3 regions of the Pseudoalteromonas sp. MelDa3 genome follow, and region 1 is predicted to be linked to each of the others. Evidence: predicted binding sites of a transcription regulator. Region 1 holds the regulator's gene; each other region holds the start of a gene.

Region 1 (7,556 bases):
CTAGTCGCACACACACAAGTACAACAACCACAACCATACAAAGTGTGATTAGTGAACTAAGCTTTTGTTTGTGCCATAAAACTAACTGCATAAAGGGTCAACTCAGTGATTATTAAAATTATTATCGTACTGTTGTTAATATTTATACTTTTTAACTTATTTAGAGCATTGTTTATTATGGTGTCAGGGAAAACTGGGGGACGACCTATGTCTCACTTTTTAGGTCGTCGCGTATTGTTTTCGGTCGTTGTTTTAGTTGTTGTTATTGCAGCGCTTAAACTTGGTTTTATTAAAGCAAATAATTCGCCAATAAACGCTACAGCACATATACAAATACAAACAAACACAGCCACACCACATCAACAAAGTGCCAATACCAAGCAGCTGCTTGAAAAGCAAAATGCTTATCTTTAGTAAAGTGCCCTTTTAATATCCGTAAAAATATTACAAATAAAAGTACCGTTCCTAGCGTTACATGCATGCCATGAAAACCAGTCAATAAAAAGAACGTATTACCGTAAATACCCGCATCTAGCGTTAGATTAAGGTCATTATATGCATGCATGTACTCCTCAACTTGCAGCCCTAGAAAGCAAACACCCAACAAAATAGTAGCGCCTAAAAAAACTTTAAGTGGAGTGCGTTTATTGTTTTCCATCGCTACATGGGCAAAATGTAAAGTAACTGAGGAAGTAAGCAGTATTAAGGTATTTATAAGCGGTAAGCCTTGCCAGCCCATAGCTTGAGTAGTTTCGCCAGCAGGTGTTGAAACTAGCGGCCAAACGGCTTCAAAAGTAGGCCATAAAACCTCGTTAGTCATTGCATTATTGCCTGCGCCTCCAAGCCAAGGTACCGACAATACCCGTGCATAAAAAAGCGCACCAAAAAAGGCCATAAAAAACATAACTTCAGAAAAAATAAACCAGCTCATACCTTGTCTAAAAGAGCGATCCATTTGTGCTGAGTACAAACCTTGGTCCGATTCACTAATTACATTTTTAAACCAGCTAAACAACATATACACAAGTACAGCAATACCGGCATAAAGCAGATAAACCCCGCTACCACCTTCTTTACCTACACTCATAACTGTTAAGCCTGCCCCTACTGCAATAAAAAACAATGCAACAGCACCTACAATAGGCCACGGGCTTTGTTCTGGTACGTAATAATGCTCATATTCTTGATTCATTTTATTTACTCCTAGTTTCACACTAGTTTAAAAAGCTAGTTATTATTTGCCACCAGCTGTTCACTAATATCAAATACGGTATAAGATAAAGTTAATTCTTCAATGTCGCTTGGCAGTGCGGTATCAACATAAAAAAGCAATTTAAATTCAAGTTCTTCCCCTGCTTTTAGAGGTTGCTGATCAAAGCAAAAACAGGCTATTTTATGTAAATACTTTGCCGCTTTACCTGGCGAGACTGATGGTACAGCCTGCATTACTTTATCTAGGTTGCTGTTATTTTTAGCACTAAACATTACTTCACGCATTGCACCGGGTTTTACCACTACACTGTATTCTTTTGATTTAACTTCAAACGGTGCACCACTTTGTGCGTGAGTAGTAAAGCTAACGCCGACTTCTCGGTTTTGTACTATTTGTGTACTTTGCTCTGCCTGCTCAAGCGAAGGTTTTCCATTAAGCCCTGTTACATCACAAAACACGTCATACAAAGGTACTAAAGCAAAGGCAAAGGCAAACATGCCTATGCAAATAAGTACCAAACGTTTGAGTAGCGGTGCGTGTGTCATTACTTAATTACCGGCGGCGTAGAAAAAGTATGATATGGCGCTGGAGAGTCAACTTCCCACTCAAGCCCTTCTGCCCCTTCCCATACTTTTGCAGGCACTTTATCACCGCCACGCGCGCATTTAATTACCACAGCTACAAACAACAATTGCGATAAACCAAAGGCAAATCCACCAATACTTATGATTGCGTTAAAGTCGGCAAATTGAAGTGCATAATCGGGAATTCGACGCGGCATACCGGCAAGCCCTACAAAATGCATAGGAAAAAACAATACGTTCACACTCACCAGCGATAGCCAAAAATGCCATTTAGCTAGCGTGATATTAAACATATTGCCCGTCCACTTGGGCAGCCAGTAATAGGCCCCCGCCATTATCGAAAATACAGCCCCTGTTACTAATACATAATGAAAATGCGCCACTACAAAATAAGTATCGTGGTACTGAAAGTCAGCAGGTGTAATTGCCAGCATCAACCCCGAAAAGCCACCTAAGGTAAACAGCACAATAAACGCAATACTAAAAAGCATTGGCACTTCAAAAGTTATTGAGCCTTTCCACATTGTGGCAACCCAATTAAATACTTTTACTCCTGTAGGTACCGATATAAGCATGGTCGCGTACATAAAAAACAACTCGCCAGCGACCGGCATCCCAGTGGTAAACATATGATGAGCCCATACAATAAAGCTCAATAGTGCTATGGAGGATGTGGCGTATACCATTGAGGCATAGCCAAAAAGTTTTTTACGAGAAAAGGTAGGTACTATTGTAGATATAATGCCAAAGGCAGGAAGAATCATTATGTATACTTCGGGATGACCAAAAAACCAAAAAATGTGTTGGAACATCACCGGGTCGCCACCGCCTGCGGCATCAAAAAAGCTGGTCGCAAAATACTTATCGGTAAGTACCATAGTGACAGCCCCTGCAAGCACTGGCATTACCGCTATTAATAAAAAGGCAGTAATTAACCACGTCCATACAAATAAGGGCAACTTCATCCATGTCATGCCTGGGGCACGTAAGTTCACTATAGTTACAATCACATTGATTGCGCCCATTATTGAGCTAATCCCCATAATATGTACGGCAAATACAAACAATGCAGTATTGTCATTACTGTATGTTGTAGACAGTGGTGCATAAAAAGTCCAGCCAAATGCAGGACCCCCACCAGGCATAAATAACGATGCCAATAGGATTAAAAACGCAAACGGTAAAATCCAAAAGCTCCAGTTATTCATTCTTGGCAATGCCATATCTGGCGCGCCAATCATGAGTGGTATCATCCAGTTAGCAAGGCCTGTAAAGGCCGGCATAACCGCACCAAACACCATAATTAAACCATGCACTGTGGTCATTTGATTAAAAAAGTGAGGATCGACCAACTGTAAACCTGGTTGAAATAATTCAGCTCTGATCACCATGGCCATTCCACCACCAATTAAGAACATGGTCAGCGAAAAAATTAAATATAAACTACCTATATCTTTATGATTAGTTGTGTAAAGCCAGCGTTTAAAACCCTTAGCTGGGTGATGAGCATGATGAGCTTCATTGGCGTTAGGTTGTTCTACTATGCTACTCATTAGTTCGCCTCCACTTTGGCATCAAGTGCTGCCTGTATTTGACTCGGTTGAATAACATCACCCGTATCATTACCCCACGCATTACGTTTATAAGTAATAACCGCTGCTAATTGCTTTATAGATAACTGTTTGGCAAATGCTTGCATTGCCGTACCGGGTCGCCCATGGATAACTACATCAATGTGATCTTTTATATCGCCAAGCACTATAGGGCTGCCTTTAAGTGCAGGAAATACACCCGGTAACCCCATGCCAGTAGGCTGATGACATGCAGCACAATTGGCCATATATACTTGTTCGCCTAAAGTCATTAATTCTTCTTTTGGGAGGGTTTTATCAAGTAATGCGGCATCTGCTAATGCTGCTTTTTGTTTAGCTTGCTTTGCATCTGCAAGCCACGTTTTAAAATCAGCCTCAGATTTAGCGACCACCACAACGGGCATAAAGCCATGATCTTTACCACACAACTCAGCACATTGGCCTCGGTAAGTACCTTCTTCGTTTATGTTCGTCCATGTTTCGTTTATAAAGCCGGGATTCGCATCTTTTTTAACTGCAAAATCAGGTACCCACCAAGAGTGAATAACATCGTCAGAAGTCATTAAAAATCGTACTTTTTGATTTATTGGCAGTACGAGAGGTTTATCAACCTCAAGTAAGTAGTTAGGATTTTTATCTGCAAGATTCGCTATTTCATCTTGCGGGGTAGATAAAATAGAGTAGAACTCTACATCTTCACCCATATATTCATAATGCCATTTCCATTGCGAGCCTGTAATTTTAATAGTGAGATCAGCTTTGCTGGCATCTTCCATTGCAATTAGGGTTTTAGTGGCTGGTACTGCCATAGCAATTAAAATAACAAACGGGATTGCAGTCCAAAGTATTTCTACTTTAGTGCTTTCGTGAAATTGGGCAGGTACAGCCCCTTTAGATTTGCGGTGATGAATAAGTGCCCAAAACATAATTGCGAACACTATCACCCCAATCACACAACATATTATAAATATGGTCATGTGCAGCTGATATACATTATTGCTTATATCGGTTACGCCTTTGCGCATATTGTATTGGCTGTTTGCCAAAACTGGGTGCGAAAAAACACATAATATAAGCCACAAGGTAGAGGTCAGTTTACCCATGTGACGGCTCCTTTGATGCTATTGCGAATGCAAAGCGAAGAGGCATACGGCTTAAACGCCAATTCGTTATTTTTATTTTTTTAGTCAATCTCATTTAATATTGATTGGTTTTGCTGCGCCAACAACGTGTTTGTGTATATTGTGTGTTCTCAAAACTAAAAAGCTGTGAGTTATTATTAGCTCAGCACATTAATAATTAGCTAAAAAATGAACAACAAGCAAGTTTTAGTATAAAAAACAATCAGGTGATATTGAGTAATTAATAAAAAATCAGTAACCAACTAGGTAACAGGAAGTTCAAAAGATGAGCAAAACAAAGGGGTTTAACGCATTCGGAGGAGGAAAATATAAGTGCAAAAAAGTTTACAGCTTAAATTGTCAGTGAGCTATTTATGCCCTATTTTTAGTGCGAATTTAAAACAGGAAATGCGTACTAATTAGTACGCATTTATAAAACTGCTTGTTTAAAAGCTATTTTTAAAGTCACATCCAATCAGCGTTTCTTATAACGCCAACGGCTAAGCCTTCAATATTAAAAGACTCATTCTCAAGATCTACTTCAATAGATTCAAAATCGTCGTTTTCAGCATGAAGTAATACTTTACGACCCGCTTTCTCAAGACGTTTTACAGTTACGTCTTCGTCTAGGCGGGCAACAACAACTTGCCCGTTTTCAGCGGTTTGAGTACGATGTACAGCAAGTAAATCACCATCCATAATACCAATATCTTTCATGCTCATACCGTTAACGCGTAGTAAAAAATCTGCAGCCGGTTTAAACATTAATGGATCGATTTTGCAGTGACTTTCAACGTGCTCTTGCGCCAAAATAGGTGAACCAGCAGCAACACGCCCTATAAGCGGTAAACCTAATTGTTCTGGCTCTTCTTCTTCAATTAATTGAATACCACGGCTTGCACCTGGTTTCATTTTAATTGCGCCTTTTTTAGCAAGTGCTTTTAAATGTTCTTCAGCAGCATTGGCACTTTTAAAACCTAATGTTTGCGCTATTTCAGCACGTGTAGGAGGCATACCAGTGTCTTTAATAAAAACTTTAATTAGTTCGAGTATTTGAGCTTGGCGGTTCGTTAATGGTCGCATACAACTGGTTTTCCATACAGTACATTTAACTGTGAGTATATACAGTTAAATAAAAATCGCAAATTTAAATTAAGCCTTAAAATAGCCAAAGTAATTTCACTTGTGTACATTTTAGGGATATAACTAAAGCTAGGTTTATAAATGATTAAAAAAGCAAAGGAGTCATTATGAGTATTTGGTACCAGCCCATCACTTTAGAGCTGTGCAAGCAGTTAGAACAAGGCATTGATGGCCAAGGAACATTAATGAAAACCATGGGAATAGAAGTCACTGAAATTGGTGATGATTACTTAGTAGCCACTATGCCGGCAATTCCTGAGCATCATAACCCAATGGGAATGGTTCACGGCGGTGCTAACGTTGTACTTGCCGAAACAGTTGCCAGCTATGCAGCTAACTTTGTTGTCGATTTTACAAAATTTTACTGCGTGGGGCAGGAAATTAGCGCAAGTCATTTAAAAGCATCTCGCAACGGCACTTTAACAGCAACGGCAAGAGCGTTTCATATTGGCAAACGTAGTTCAGTGTGGGAAATAAAAATTACAAATAGCCGCAATGAGCTGTGCTGCGTATCAAAAATGACCGCAGCAGTCGTAGAGCGAAGGTAGTTACTTTTCGATTGGGTAAATTGTAATTTCCATACCCGCACCAATCGCAGATATACGTAGTAATGTATCTGCATCTAAGGCTTGATTAAAGCACTTAGGGGAAGTGCCTGATTCAAAACCAATATCAAACGTTCTACGTGAACAGCTTAACCATTGCTTTAGCGCGTTACGCGAACACGATTCAATAAGCTCACATATATGGTTTATTGCTTTGTCAGGCGTGTTTACTACACCTGTTGCTTCAATACGCGCTAATTGACGGTATTCGTCTTTGTCATAATGTAAAATCGTCGCGACTTTTTTCAAGTCTGCCACTAGCAAACTAATATCTTGCTTTGATTCAAGCTCAAGATCTACATTTAAAAATTGAATTTCCGACATCGTTTCGTATTTATCCTCTAATAATTTCATTGCAAACTTTAACGCAGTTTTACCGTTATACCAAATCAACTATGCTCTATTAACCACTTTATATAGATATTTCGCAGCTTTTAAGTATTTTTTAGCGTTTAAAGCTAGCTGGATATCAAACACTCAGCTCAATTAAACAAATAAGTCATGTTAGCAATTTAAGTGTAATCTTTTTTATTTTTAAATGATTACAGTAAGCTATAGTTTAAACTGCGACAAAATGTCGCAGTAACTAATCCCATTAATGTAATAAACTAGCCTCTAAAAATAATAAGACTAAAACATGAATAAAAAAATATTTAAGTATGCTCGCAAGTTACATAAATGGCTCGGTTATTTGCTCACATTACAAATTTTAGCTTGGCTATTAGGCGGTTTAGTCATGAGCGCTATTCCTCTTGATAAAGTTCATGGGGAGCATCTTGCAACACGTACTCTTAATAACCCATTTACGCAGGCTGATTATGTTGCCTCCCTTAACGATATTGCATCTCAGGTGGTTAATCCAACATAAATAATTTTTGAGAACTTTTTAACCACACCTATAATTACAGTAATAAATAAAGATGAACAGCAAAGCTTTAACGGTATAACAGGCCGGCCTTTTGAGCCGCCAACTAAAATACAAATTACCGCAAATGCTAAAGCACACTTACTTATTGATGCTCAAGTGACAAGCGCTGTACTGCTAAAGCAAGGTATGCGAGAAGTTGGATATAAAACCAATGTTTGGCAGGTACAATTTGACGACACATTTAACACAACACTGTATTTGTCAGAAAATAACGGTAAAGTTATCACCGTTCGCAGCACACTATGGCGAATTTTCGACTTTTTTTGGATGTTACATATTATGGATTACGATGAGCGAGAGGATTTTAATAATCCGCTGCTTATTAGTTTTGCAGCAACCAGCGTACTTTTTTGCCTAAGTGGAATATTAC
Region 2 (7,556 bases), on a different contig from region 1:
TGAGAGGGTTTGAGCCATTAAATGACCCTGTGGGCGGCGCTCTCCGCTTATAACCTGTAGAGCAATTTCTTCATTTAAACCACCTTCTATTGCGATTAAACATACACCAACTAATTGATTGTTAATTTTGCTGATGAATATTCGTTGCGATGGTGCGTCTAGTAGTTGGCGTAAATCGTTTACACTACTTTGATAGTGAGCCAATGCAAGCAGGGCAATAACTTGTTGCAGTAAAGGCTCATTGTTTACAAGGGATTGCTGAGTTATTTCGCTATGAACTGGCTGCTCTAATTGCTCACTATTTAACTCTTTATATTGTGCATCGAGTGCAAGCAAGGTGCGAATGTGCTTCTCGAGGGGATCGTGTTTGGCAAAACGCAGTGGCTCATCAAGCGTTACAACTTTAGAGGCTTTATAGTGCGCTTTTATATAGTTACTAAAGCGAATGGTGTAACCCCTACCATTGCCCTCATACCCAACCAGTGTACTTGCAAATACTATACGAGGGTAATGAGCTAGCATTTTTAGCAATAACGGAACAGGGATCGCGGCAGCTTCATCAATGAGTAATAAATCGCACTCAGGTAATGCATTTAATAACGCGTCAGGTGCAACGTAGTGCAAGTTGGCGAGCTGTTTATGTTCAGCGTTGTATTGAAGGCTTAGCTCGTTGGCTAAATGTTTAAAGCTACTATGGGTCGCTTTAAACTGAGTGCTGCAAATAATTACTTTTTTATCAGTCAATTTTGCGGCAGCTAAGCCAAGTGCTGCCGACTTGCCTCTACCTCTATCAGCATTAATGAGTAAAGGTCTGTTGGCACGGCCATTAGCTACTTTTACTATTTGTTCAACGCAGTTTTGCTGTGGTAGATAATCAATTTTATTATCCGTAACAGAGCTGACGAGATTACTAATACAGCCATTTTGTTCACTAAAATGAAAAGCGGGTAACCGCTTAATAATAGCCGCGAAACGATTATTAAATAAACTGTAGTCAATACTCTGACCGTGTGATTGCACTGTACTTAATGAGGGGTCTTGCCAAAAGGCTAAATCATTTAATTCGGGCAGTAATAAAAACAGTATACCGCCTGCTTTAACGGTGCCGGTAAGTGCTGCAAGTTTATCAGGGTGCAAACCACTAAAACCATTATAAACAGCATGAGCAAATTCTTGCCCTAAAATTTGGTGAGTGCGAGTAGGCCAGTACGAATTTTTAATCGCGCACTGCTTTGATACAACAAGTGTATTGTTTTCATCTATTAATGAGTTAAGTAATTCATAACACCAAGCAGGGCTGCCGGTAATCAACACTAGCTGACGATGATACGCGCCAGCTAGTTGTTGTTCTAACTCATTTAGGTGAGATTTATACAGCTTGTAATCGTGCATAGGCCGTTACTAACCATTTACTGCCAAGGTCGTCAAAGTTAACTTGTACGCGAGATTGCGCGCCACTGCCTTCGTAATTAAGTACGGTACCAACACCAAACTTAGCATGCAAAACTCGTTGCCCTAAGTTAAAACCACTGTCTTCAAATGCGGCATGGCTAACTGATGCGCTAAAACGCCCGGCGGCAGGTGGACGAGAAACCTGTGTTTTAATACGGATTTCTTCTACGCAGTCCTCAGGTATTTCGCGTAAAAAGCGTGATGGGCTATGGTATTTTTCTTGCCCGTATAAGCGGCGACTCTCAGCATGGCTAATGTATAACTTATCCATTGCTCGTGTCATGCCTACATAACAAAGGCGGCGCTCTTCTTCCAAACGACCAGACTCTTCGTTACTTTGCTGAGAAGGGAACATGCCTTCTTCTACGCCCACCATAAACACTAACGGAAACTCTAAGCCTTTAGCTGAGTGAAGTGTCATCATTTGAACGGCATCTTCGTGCTCTTCTGCTTGTCCTTCACCTGACTCAAGTGATGTATGTGCTAAAAAGCCTTGTAAAGGCGAGCTGTATTCTTCGTCTTCAGGAAGTTCGTACTGGTCACATGCGCTAATTAGCTCTTCTAAGTTTTCTACGCGAGCACGGCCTTTTTCACCTTTTTCAGCTTGGTACATTGCCATCAAACCTGATGTTTGAATTGTGTACTTGGCTTGCTCATGCAAAGTTAGATCGCTAATTTTATCTTCTATTTGTTCAACAAGTTCTACAAACTTACTTACTGCACCAGAAGCACGACCAGATAAGTGCTGTTGTTCTACAATTGCTTTTGCGGCATACCAAAGCGGTAACGATTCTGCTCGAGCACAATCTCGTATATGGCTCAATGTTTTATCGCCAATACCGCGTGCTGGCGTATTAATTACACGCTCAAACGCGGCATCGTCTTGACGATTACCCACTAGGCGTAAGTACGACAACGCATCTTTAATTTCTTGTCGTTCGAAGAATCGCATACCACCATAAATACGGTATTTTAAGCCTTCTTGCAGCATGGCCTCCTCGAGTACACGAGATTGCGCGTTACTACGGTATAAAATTGCGGCATCTTGTAGGGCATTACCTGCATTTAACCAGCTTCGTAGTTTGCTACTTACAAAGCGTGCTTCGTCTAACTCATTAAATGCCGCATAAATAGAAATTGGCTCGCCATCGTTACCGTCGGTCCACAAGCTTTTACCCATACGTTCTGAGTTATTTTGAATTAATGCGTTAGACGCTTTCAAAATAGTCGCGGTTGAACGGTAGTTTTGTTCAAGACGAATGGTTTCTGCGCTAAAGTCAGTTAAAAAACGTTTAATGTTTTCGATTTTAGCACCACGCCAACCATAAATGCTTTGGTCATCGTCGCCTACAATCATAATGCTGTTAGTATCGCCAGCAAGTAATTTTAACCAAGCATATTGAATGGTATTTGTATCTTGGAACTCGTCTACGAGCATATGTGCAAAGCGTTGCTGATAATGACGCAGTAACGTAGGGTTATTTTTTAACACTTCGTAGCTGCGTAGTAATATTTCAGCAAAATCAACTAGGCCTGCTCTATCACAGGCCTCTTGGTAGGCGGCGTAAACACGCAGCATCATTTGCTCATTAATATCGTATGCTTGGATATCTTTAGGGCGAAGTGCTTCATCTTTTTTGGCGCTTATGTACCAGCCAAATTGCTTAGCGGGCCATTTTTTATCATCAATATTCATCGATTTTAATAAGCGCTTGATCATTCTAAGCTGATCGTCAGAGTCTAAAATTTGAAAGGCTTCTGGTAAATTAGCTTCACGGTGATGAGCACGTAAAATACGATGCGATAAACCATGGAAAGTACCAATCCACATACCACCTACAGGCGCTTTCAGTGTTTCTTCAACGCGGCCACGCATTTCTTTAGCGGCTTTATTAGTAAAGGTAACTGCAAAAATACTGTAAGCGGAGGCTTGCTCAACTTGCATAAGCCACGCAATACGATGAACTAACACTCGTGTTTTACCAGACCCAGCACCTGCTAATACCAGCATGTTTTGTAGTGGGGCTGCAACGGCATCGCGTTGTTTGTCATTTAAGCCATCGAGTAATTGTGAAACGTCCATCGTTACGCCTTTTTAATCAATATTGTGGGCAGTATAACAGGTGTTTTTGTTAGGCTAAATAAAATACTGTTTTTATAAACAGCTATTTATAAAATAGTGTTCAAAACGAGTAACTTGCTAATTAATTGAGCGAATAAAAAAGTGAAAACACATAACAAAAATTGCTAATTTGACCTAAAGTTAGCAAAATTTACTAACTCTCTAAATCTAGACTAATTTAACTATTTGATTTGTAAGCTTTAATAAATTGGCATAAAGTGTGTAAGTAAATAATTATAAAATCAAATAAATACAGAGGTTAGTATGGCAGATCAAGGTTCTGGCGGTAACGTAATCGCAGCATTATGTAATATATTTTTTCCTGGTTTAGGGCAGTTAGTGCAAGGGCGTATTTTAGCGGCTATATTTTTTGCACTCGCTATTATAATAAGTTACGCACTAATTTATGTGCTTGTAGGCTTTGTACTTGTGCCTATTATTTACTTATGGTCGATTATTGACGCAGCGCGTTATAGATCGCGAAGTTAACGGTTTTCAAGTTGAGTAAAATAGCGCCCATGTGGCGCTATTTTACTTTATATGTCCTGTGGTTTACGGGCGTTTACGTATATAATTACGCAATTAAAGATTTACAGGCAAACCCTATGGAATATCAATTTATTCGCGACCCTATTAGTGGGCTACGTATTAAAATAAGCAGTGAACACGCTATTATTGGTCGCTGGCTAAACGAAGAAATAGGCAAAGACAAAGTAGCCATGGTGCAAGCGCTTATTGCATCGGTGAGTTCAAGCTATGAGCCGCTAACGCTAAAAGGCCAAGAAATAGATTTAATATTAACGAAAGACGAAGCATTATTTGAAGCCCATGCGCTTCATCAAGACAGCGAAGACCTAATAGCGTATCAAGATGACGATTTAGCGCTTGAAGAAAATGGCTTAAGTAGTGGTTGTGGCTTTGAAGATTTCATTGATTTAATTGATTCATGGCATGAGTTTACGACGTCACGATAAACATAACTAGCACACTAATAAAAATATACAGCAATGCACAATCAGCATTTTATCTGTATTATTACACCAACGAACATTACGCCAATCAAAACGACAGGAACTGATATGTCTGCCAATTTAAACAAGCTAGTAGTGATGCTAGAAATGCAAAACGCCATGAATACTAAAGTACATGAGCAATGGTTTACTCAAGGGTTTGAATGGTACCGCGCTATTTGGGTTGAGTGTGCTGAAATGTTGGATCATCATGGTTGGAAATGGTGGAAAAAACAAACACCAGATACTGAACAAGTTATTTTAGAGTTGGTTGATATTTTTCATTTTGGTCTATCGCTTAGAATTGACGGCGAAACTAGCTATAAAGACTTAGCAAAGCAACTTGAAACTGAGCTTAGTAATGCTCAACAAGCTGATGACTTTAAACAAACACTAGAGATATTAGCGGCTTCTGCAGTTGCAGATAAAACGTTTAATGCAGGTGCCTTTGCCGGCTGTATGGCGCAAATGGGTATGGATATTGATGATTTATATCGCGGCTACGTAGGTAAAAACACGTTAAACTTTTTCCGCCAAGATCACGGTTACAAAGATGGTAGCTATATTAAAGAATGGAATGGGCAAGAAGATAACGAGCATTTAGTTGAAGTAGTTAAAAGCCTTGATACAGAACATGCAGATTTTGCAAAGTTAGTATATCAAGGGCTAGAAGCGCGTTACCCAAAAATTTAAGTCACGTAAGTTGAGTTAGATAATCTTACGATAGTCGGTAACACTTAGGTAATCGGCTATTTCGTTATGTGGTTGTTGGCTATCTGGGTTAGCAACTGCAAGTAAGTGCTCAATGCCGTATTCTCGTGCGGCATTCAAAACCGGCACACTGTCATCTACAAACAAAGTGCGCTGCTTATTAAATCCTAAGTCTTTTTGTACTTGGTGCCACAAACTTTGTTGCTCTTTACTTACTCCATATTCATGAGTCGACACTACGCCATCTAGGTAGTTATCAATCGCTGTATGCTCAAATTTAAGCATGACACTCTCAGGGTGGGCGTTGGTAAGTAAAATTAACTCTTTGCCTGCTTTTTTAAGCTCAGTTAAAAAATGAGGTACGTCTTCGCGCATTTTAATTAAATGCTGAGACTCTCGTTTAAGCTCCATTATAGGCAAGCTTAATTGCTGCTCCCAATAATCTAAACAATACCACTGTATTTGACCGCTCACAGCTTGATAGCGTTTTAAAATATCTGCTTTAGCTGCATCTAGGCTAATGCCCCTTGCTAATGCGTGTTGTTGAGGAATAACGTTAAGCCAAAAATGACTGTCGTAATGTAAATCGAGTAATGTTCCATCCATGTCGAGCAAAACGGTATCGATTTTTGACCAATTTAACATAGGAATTTCAACTTATAAGGTTTATTATTGAACTAACTGCCATGATAGCAAATTAACGCCAATGACACAGAAAAAGCACCCAACACCACCACAAATCCTCAGTAACAATGTTGTCGCTAAAAGCCGCCTGTTTACTGTGGAGTCTTTAGAGCTAAAGTTTTCTAATAACGAAGAGCGCCAGTATGAGCGAATTCGCGGCGGTGGCCGGGGAGCAGTGATGATTGTTCCGTTAAGTGCAGACAACGAATTACTACTTGTACGTGAATACTGTGCGGGCACAAACGATTACCAGTTAGGTTTTCCTAAAGGCTTAATCGATCCGGGCGAAACGCCAGAGCAAGCTGCTAACAGAGAGCTTAAAGAAGAAATTGGCTTTGGTGCTGAGTATTTTAAACCATTAAGAACAGTAACAATGGCGCCGAGTTACTTTAATGCCACTATGCATATTTTATTTGCTAAGCAATTATACCCACAAACCCTTATTGGCGACGAACCAGAGCCGCTTGTTGTTGTTAAGTGGCCATTAACTCAGTGGCAGTCATTATTAGACCAAGAAGATTTTACCGAAGCACGCAGTGTTGCAGCTTTGCTATTATTAGATAAGTATTTAGCGTCTGGAGCTGCCGATGAATAAATTAATCGAACCGTGTATTGAATTAGCTGAGCGTGCTGGCGATGCAATTATGGCCATTTATAAAAAAGGTGATATTGGCCAACAAGAGAAATCAGATAATACGCCTGTTACCAAAGCTGACTTAGCAGCAAATGACGTACTGGTTGCTGGATTAAAAGTCTTAGCGCCCGATATCCCAATTATGTCGGAAGAAACACCTATACCTGCACTCGCCGACAGACAGGACTGGCAGCGTTATTGGTTACTCGATCCGATGGATGGTACAGGCGAATTTATTTTAGAAAGTGGCGACTTTGCAGTAAACATTGCATTGATTGAAAATAATCATCCTGTGCTTGGAGTTATTCATTGGCCTGCAAAAGGTGTGACTTATTTTGCTACAGCTAAAAATGGTGCCTTTAAACGTGAAAACTCAATTGATAAGCAAATATCTGTAGCGCCGCCAGAGAACTTGACGCTTGCAGTGAGCCGCCGCCAAAAAATAGAAGCGGTGAGTCAGTATTTAAATAGTCAGTTTACAACTATTGCTATTGGTTCGTGCTCATTAAAAGCTTGTACTGTTGCAGAAGGCAAAGCAGATTGTTTTTTAAGAATTGGTCCAACGGGAGAGTGGGATACAGGCGCTTCACAAGTTATTGTTGAAGAAGCCGGTGGTTGTATTACCGATGCAGAATTTAACCCGCTAACGTACAACCAACGCGAGAGTACTGAGAACCCTGACTTTATAGTGATGGGACATCCAGACTGGGAATGGCAAAAAATGATTAATCCGCATCAAAGGTTGAGCGTAGAATAGCAATTTGATTGCTTTTTGTTCGGTTGAACAACTTTAATTAGTTTAGGCCTTGCATTAAATGTTTATTCCTATATAGTAGCGCTCTCTTCAAGGCAGGCTCGTAAATATTACGAAAATGTTTTAAAGAAATTACAGGCGCGGGATGGAGCAGTCTGGTAGCTCGTCGGGCTCATAACCCGAAGGTCG
Region 3 (7,556 bases), on a different contig from region 1:
TTACAGATGCCGCAGTTGGCTTACCATGTTGCCAATCACCACCTTCAACACCGCTACCTGCAATATCCATATGAACATATGGTAGAGGTTGCGCAGAGTCGTTACCGTGCTTATCTAGCCCGCCTACAATAGCCATAAACGCCATTGGGAACTGATGCCCACGGGCTGTAACTGCAGATGCGGCATTATTACTAGAAAGTACATCGTCAGCTAACGTACGCGGTTTAATAAAATCATAATCTTCACGGCGTGAACGCGATACTTCTGCGCCATCTGCCCACAAATCTCCAAGGTCAGCTATTTGACGTGAAACACCAGCGCTACGAGCTGGACCATTTTCAACATACGCACCGTAAGGACCCATTGCACGTGCCGCGTGACCCGTTAATGTAGCTACAGTAAATAACGTTGGGTTTATTTCGCCTTTAGCTAAATCTTTCATTTCGCTAAGCAGGTCGCCCATTGCTAAGCGCCCTTCTGCATCGGTATTACCAATGCGTACACGGATACCTTCGCGGCTAGTAATAATTTCATCTGGCACAAAACAATCCGAGCCAATAGAGTTACGAACAACAGCCAAGTACGATACTACTTTAACGCCTTTAGGCTGATAATCCGCAACGGCTTTCATAAAGCCCGCAACAGAAGCTGCGCCACCTTTATCGCGACTCATGCCTGCCATATGACCACCTACTTTTAAATCTGCACCGCCTGTATCGTATACAAGACCCTTACCTACAAACATAAGTGTACGAGTAATTTCGCCCTCTGGTACATATTCAAGCTTAACAACACGTGGGTGATGGCGCTCAACTGCATACGATGCACGAGCAACAGTGCTTAGCATTGGGTAGTTTTTATCAATAGCTGCAATATCATCAATTACGTCAACCGCAATGTTTGAGCCTTTAAATAAATCAACGCAGTAATCAGCAAAACGTGGTGGAGCCATACGCTCAGGTTCGGTGCCACATAAGTCACGCGCGGCATATTGGCCCGCAGCAATTGCATTAACAGCTTTAATTGTTTGCTCGCTTGCGCCAACTAAACCAATTTGAGTAATAGGTTCAATACTTTCACCGTGATATTCACGCGCTTCTAATGGCTGCCATAAGGCTTGGCAAGCGCCTAAATAAGCAACTTCTAAAGCATGCTGATAACGGCTATCGCCATTTAAATTTGGTAAAAATAATGCAGGGTTAACACTACCCGACGCTTTTGCTTCGTTAATTGCTAATTTAGCAGCATCAAAATAACGGCGAACATCGTCGTAATCTCTATTTAACGGACCCGTTGGCGCAAGTACAACGCGTTTGTTTTCAATCAATAATAAAGTAACTTGTTTACCAATACGAGAATCAACTTTTGCTTGGTCTAAAATAGCATCACGTAATGAGTTATTTGGTAATAGAGAAAAGTCATCACTAATAATAATAAGCGCATCATGAGATGTGCATTCAAGGCTTGCACTAGCCGCTTGAGGGTATGCCATAAATAAAGTCCTGTTAGAAAACATAAGCCCCTATTATCGTCGATTTAAATATTGAAGACCAGCAAGGTGCGATGGGCTAATTATACAACCTGCCAATAAATGGCAACTTGGAGTTACAGGCTTTACAGCTTAATCGAGAATACTAAGTTGAAAGTTTTGTTCTGGCTCGCTTTTAATACCAACGCCTATGCCAAGTAATCTTACAGGTTGTTGTAGCCCTCGTTGGTAGGCCTTAGTAAGGAGTTGAATAAATATTTCTGTGTTTAGCTCGTGGTATGCCTGATCGGCTGAGGTCACTACAAAATTTGCAAACTTCACTTTAACACTCAGCTTATTAATACGGTTTTGTAATTGCTGTTTATTAAGCCTTAAAACTAATTCGTCTAACAATTTTGGCAGCTCATCTAAGCACTCTTGCAAACTTGTTTTGTTGTATTCGTAGGTATGCTCAACACTCAGCGACTTTCTGATGCGATCTGTTGATACTTTACCAACATATTCACCTGCACATTTTTGATAAAGCGACACACCAAAATTACCCACATGTTGCTGCATCCAGTTAACGCCTTTTTCACGTACATCCTTGCCGGTATATAAGCCTTTTAAATTTAGCTTTTCGAGCGTTACTTTACCCACCCCCGGAATTTTCCCCAGCGGTAATTGCGCTAAAAAGTCATCAACCTCATGAGGCAAAACGACAAATTGACCATTCGGTTTTTTTTCGTCGCTGGCTATTTTGGCAATAAATTTAATCGGTGCAATGCCTGCTGATGCAGTGAGCCCGGTGGCATTGTAAATATCGGCTCTTATTTGCTGTGCAATAAGTGTAGCACTGCCTTTACAAGCGGTGCTGTCTGTTACATCTAGGTAGGCTTCGTCTAAAGAAAGAGGTTCAACTAAATCTGTGTAGCGGCTAAATACTTCACGTATTTGATTTGAAGCTTCTTTGTATACAGCCATGCGCCCTGGGACAATAACTAAATCGGGGCATAATTGTTTAGCATGATAGTTCGACATAGCCGATCGCACGCCATATTCTCTAGCTATATAGTTAGCGGTTGAGAGCACGCCTCGTCGGCTATTGCCTCCAATAGCAAGCGGTACACATGCAAGTTTTGGATTATCTCGCATTTCTACTGCTGCATAAAAGCAATCCATGTCTATGTGAATAAACTTCTTCATCACCACAACAACAATAACTGGTTATTTATACAGTCATTATTATAGAATCAAATGTGATAAGCAAGCCTAGGGCCTGTTTATCTTTCGAGGTTAAATTTGCAGCAGTATGTTTGGTATTTAGGCAAGGCAGAGCCTATGTAGTGTGGTTATTCCCCATAAATAGGCGATAACGTAGCAAAAATGCCAAACATACGCTGCCCGAAGGGTTCTGCCTAGGGGCAATTTACTCTTTGTTGCTCGGTTTTTACTTAGCCCACTAGGTCACAAACCTCGCGCCGCGATTAAATAGCCCCTAGATTGAACAAATTTTAATCCTGAAAGGTCAACAGGCCCTAGTTAACGATTAAAAAAAGTGTTTATTGTCCTCTGATCTCTTATAACCACGTAGCCAATACATAACCTCAAATAAAAATCCTGCCAACATTAAAATGATAGCGCCAGATTCATTCCCCATCGCGTAACAGGTAAAAGAGGCTATAAAAACCAAACAAGCTAAGGACCAATTAATTATATTCTGCATATTTTTACCTTTGTGTGTGTTTGTGTTTGTCTGTGTTTGTCTGTGTTATTTAACTGTAGACCTAAAATTAAACAGGTACAATCATCTTATAAAAAAACATGCCATTAATTACCTTGAGCTCGTAACCCCATGTTGATAATCTAAGTACTTTAAAATTAAGGGCCAATAAATAATGCAAACGTTTAAAGATCAGCACCCTATCCATACCGACATCACCGTAGCGTGGGCTGATATGGATGCACTACAACACGTAAATAATGTAGTGTATTTACGTTACTTTGAAATAGCCCGAATCGACTTCTTAAATAAAATAAATCTGTTCGATACAATAAGCCCTAATGGCGTGGGCCCGGTAATAAGCGAAAATAACATTCGTTATAAACGCCCAGTTACATTCCCAGATACGCTTACAGTCGGTGTTACTATTTCTGATATAAAAACAGACCGATTTGTTATGAATTACACCGTATTTAGTCACGCACAAAACGCTATAACAACCACAGGCACTTCAAAAGTGGTTATGTTTGATTTTGAAACAGGCCAAAAAGCCCTCATTGCAGAGCCTCTTTTATCGGCGTTAGTTAGCTACTCTCAAGACGAGCAATAAGGAATTCTCATGCAATACAGCCCACTTGGCAGCAGTGGTATTAACGTTTCAAGAGTATGTTTGGGCAGTATGACTTGGGGTAAACAAAATACTCAAAGCGATGCTGATGAACAAATAGCCTACGCGTTAGAGCAAGGCGTAAACTTTATTGATACAGCCGAAATGTATGCGGTACCGCCCTCTCCAGAGACCTATGGAAAAACTGAGGAAATTATTGGCGATTGGCTATCGCGTAATCAGCAAAAGCGCAGCGATGTGGTACTTGCTACAAAAATTGCAGGCAATGGATTATCGTGGGTACGTGATGGTGGCAATATTACGCGCCAAACGGTAATAGAAGCCGTAGACGATTCACTTAAGCGACTTCAAACAGACTACATTGATTTATATCAACTACATTGGCCAAACCGCTCTACCCCTCACTTTGGCAGACCATGGCCCGGCACTCTTAAATTTACCGACGTAAATACACAAGAGCAGCAAGCTAGTATGCTTGATATTCTAGAAGGCCTTAATGAATGTGTTAAAGCAGGTAAAATTAAGCACTGCGGTTTATCTGACGATACGCCATGGGGTATAAGCCAGTTTTTAAGTTTGGCCAAAGAGCATAACTTACCGCGTATGGTATCTATTCAAAATGAGTTTAGCTTAGCGCACGCTAAAGACTGGCCGTATTTAATAGAGCAATGTGTACACGAAGATATTGCCTACTTACCGTGGTCGCCTTTAGCGGCTGGTTTATTAACGGGTAAATACCTAAACGGTGCCCGTCCTGAAGGATCTCGTTGGACCTTCATGCAGCGCAACGGTATTTTTAGAGATACACCCAATGCAGAGCAAGCCACTAAGCAGTATGTTGAGCTGGCTCATGCAAACAATATTACTCCAGCACAACTAGCACTCGCATGGTGTAACCAAGTAGATGGCGTAACCTCTTCAATTATTGGTGCAACAAACATAGCCCAATTGAAAGAAGATATTGATGCATTTAACATCACGTTAAACGACGAAATTCTTAGTGAGATTAACACTATATTTAAAAACTATCCTATGCCTTATTAAGCATATACCAGTTAAAAGCAGCCTTGAACAAGGCTGCTTTTAACTAAAATATTTGACCCTACTACAACCAACACTATACTTTAATTAAGTTTTCTTAATTCAACGAACACTTATCAATGCTGAAAAACGGATACTATGCATTTTGTCTATTAATTGTATTTAACGCGCATGCTGTTGAACAAAAATTACAGCCTCTAGAAGAAATTATTTGGCTGCAAAGTTACACGCCCCCTTTTCATATAGCTAAAAGCGAAAGTGCACCACAAGGCGGTATTTGCGACAACCTAACCGAGCAACTCATTAAAACCATAACAGATGTAAAACATACCCGCTTAATTGTCCCTCAGCAGCGTATAAATAAATATTTAAGTGAAGGAAAAAGCGTATGCTTCCCGTGTGTTATTTATAAAAAACATAATAACCAACTGCTTAACTACTCAAATCCAACAACGGTATATCCCCCATTTTCAATTATCACGACTAAAGAGCTAAAGCCCAAATTAGAAGAAAAGCACGGCTCGCCTATTCACCTTATTAATTTATTAACCGACCCGCAATACGTATACGGGCAAGCTGCTGCACGTAAATTTACAACTAAAATTAATACAATTATTGAAAACACAAAACAAGATAAAGAATCGTCGTTAAGTTGGAGTAGCGAAAATGAAAGTCAGGCTGTTATAGCACGCTTGAGTCATGGCTTTTTAGACTACTCAATTGATTACCCGTTTATGGCCGATTACTTTAATAAACAAGGGGAATATACGAATATAGAGAGTGTACCAATTGCAGAAAATGACATTCAATTTATACGAGGAGCAATAGGTTGTGCGGCTAACGCACCTAATAATTTTGCACAGCAAGCGCTTAAAAAAATCAACCGCGCGCTAAAAAATAATGTACTACAATCGCCTGAGTATCAACAAAGTCAGCATAATTGGCTTAAAACTACCTTTGCCGACTTTGATCAACACTACCAACAGCAAGTTATTAATTTTTACTTACTTGCCACTGATGCTCAAGCAAGCACTGATCATTAGCATAAAGCGCAACAGCAAAAATACTTTTAGCTGTTACCTCACCTACGCCCGACGGTGTGCCTGTCATTACTACGTCACCATCTTCTAAGCTCATAAATTCACTAATTTCTTGTAAAATTGAGTCCGGGTTATGCAGCATAAAATGAGTATCGCCTTGCTGAATTACTTTATTATTAATTTTAAGTTCAAAGCTAAAGTGCTTCATTGCATCTGTTAGCGCTACAAAATCAGTTAAAATTACAGAGCCGTCGAACGCTTTAGCGCGCTCCCATGGAAGCCCTTTATTTTTTAATTTACTTTGCACAGTACGCTTAGTTAAATCAAGGCCGAGTCCAACCCCCACAAATTTTTTATTTTTAACTACAAAACATAGCTCGGTTTCATAATGCAGTGTATCGCCGTTATGAGCCGCAAATAACGTATTTTTAATCGCGCTATTTGGTTTGTTAAATAAAACCATTTGATCTGGTGTTTCGTTGTTTAGCTCTGCAATATGTGCGGTATAGTTTCGACCAACACAGACTACTTTTGATGGTGTTAATTTCTCAGATACTAACTTTATTGAATGCATATAAATAATGTCTCAGTTATTAGCTAATAAGCGTTTCAAGTAAGCTCAAATTAATAGGTTTAAGTAAAACTCGGTCAATATTTAAATCTTTTATTTCTCTAGGGTCTGGCTCTGCGCCACTTACAATCACCAAGCGTAGCTCTGGATATCGCTCATTAATTTGCTGGCCTAAATCAATGCCACGCCCATCGGGTAAATGCATATCTAGCAATACCTTATTAAATTGCTGGTCGTGATTAAGTATTTGCAAACATTGTGCGCAGCTAGACGCAATGACCGTTTCAACACCTAAGCTTTCTAAAAGTAGCTGCGTAATTTGCGCAGCATCGTGATCGTCTTCAACAAGTAAAAAGCGCTGCTTTTTCTCGGTTAAGCCATTGCTACAATTTATATCTTTAGCTTGCGGTGCATGCTCTGGCGCTACCAAATAATCTTGCAAACTTTGGTATAAAGCCGCGCTATCAACAGGTTTTGGTATTACATCGTTAAAGCCTAGTGCAGCAAGCTCCTCATGTATGCCTTTCATAGTAGCGGCAGTGAGCGCGATTATTGGGCCTTTGTAACCCATTTTTCTAAGCTCTATGGTAGCTTCCTTGCCGCCCATTACAGGCATATGAATATCAATAAAAATAATATCGTAAGGCGCTTTATACGCATCTGCAATACGCACTTTTTCAAGCGCTTGTTGGCCATGTTCGGCATAATCGACGCGCGCACCACAAGTACTGATCATATGACCAACTAGCATGCGTAAATCACGTAAATCATCAACTACTAATACTCGCCCATGCACTTTGCATGGAGCCGATTTACTTTGTAGTTGCGGCGCACTACTAAAATTAAGTACCTGTCGTTCTACTTCGCTAATATCACCTGGGTAAACCGAAATAGTAAACGTAGAGCCTTTGCCAATTTCAGAATGCAAACTAATATCACCGTGCATACGTGCTAACAATTCAGCACATATTGCCAAGCCTAAGCCTGCGCCGCCTACAGAGCGTGATTCTACATCAGCTATTTGTTCAAATGGCTTAAATATCAGTTCTTGTTTTTCAGGGGCAATGCCCATGCCTGAGTCTTTA

What was found. The regulator LexA, encoded in region 1, represses DNA repair genes until DNA is damaged. The targets are predictions, from matches to a motif close to TACTGTATNNNNATACAGTA.
Region 2: the regulator LexA is predicted to act here: its motif matches at 3,600-3,619, upstream of uvrD (DNA helicase II).
Region 3: the regulator LexA is predicted to act here: its motif matches at 2,690-2,709, upstream of dinB (DNA polymerase IV).

The regions. Positions count from the first base shown of each region.
Region 1 is NZ_PJBR01000089.1:6,401-13,956, forward strand. Features, by position in the region: gene CXF89_RS15090 (SURF1 family protein) at 1-91, opposite strand, end outside; gene CXF89_RS21525 (DUF2909 family protein) at 106-414, shown strand; gene CXF89_RS15100 (cytochrome c oxidase subunit 3) at 317-1,192, opposite strand; gene CXF89_RS15105 (cytochrome c oxidase assembly protein) at 1,228-1,758, opposite strand; gene ctaD (cytochrome c oxidase subunit I) at 1,758-3,350, opposite strand; gene coxB (cytochrome c oxidase subunit II) at 3,350-4,492, opposite strand; gene lexA (transcriptional repressor LexA) at 4,976-5,593, opposite strand; gene CXF89_RS15125 (PaaI family thioesterase) at 5,761-6,201, shown strand; gene CXF89_RS15130 (hypothetical protein) at 6,202-6,582, opposite strand; partial or broken gene CXF89_RS15135 (hypothetical protein) at 6,896-7,556, shown strand, end outside.
Region 2 is NZ_PJBR01000241.1:656-8,211, reverse strand. Features, by position in the region: gene CXF89_RS20220 (tRNA(Met) cytidine acetyltransferase TmcA domain-containing protein) at 1-1,392, opposite strand, end outside; gene uvrD (DNA helicase II) at 1,370-3,535, opposite strand; gene CXF89_RS20210 (hypothetical protein) at 3,839-4,063, shown strand; gene CXF89_RS20205 (YacL family protein) at 4,180-4,548, shown strand; gene CXF89_RS20200 (dUTP diphosphatase) at 4,654-5,277, shown strand; gene yrfG (GMP/IMP nucleotidase) at 5,293-5,940, opposite strand; gene nudE (ADP compounds hydrolase NudE) at 6,002-6,574, shown strand; gene cysQ (3'(2'),5'-bisphosphate nucleotidase CysQ) at 6,567-7,370, shown strand; tRNA gene CXF89_RS20180 (tRNA-Met) at 7,507-7,556, shown strand, end outside.
Region 3 is NZ_PJBR01000012.1:17,838-25,393, forward strand. Features, by position in the region: gene CXF89_RS04570 (M17 family metallopeptidase) at 1-1,492, opposite strand, end outside; gene dinB (DNA polymerase IV) at 1,622-2,674, opposite strand; gene CXF89_RS04580 (acyl-CoA thioesterase) at 3,367-3,801, shown strand; gene CXF89_RS04585 (aldo/keto reductase) at 3,811-4,863, shown strand; gene CXF89_RS04590 (ABC transporter substrate-binding protein) at 4,980-5,903, shown strand; gene CXF89_RS04595 (fumarylacetoacetate hydrolase family protein) at 5,854-6,474, opposite strand; gene CXF89_RS04600 (hybrid sensor histidine kinase/response regulator) at 6,494-7,556, opposite strand, start outside.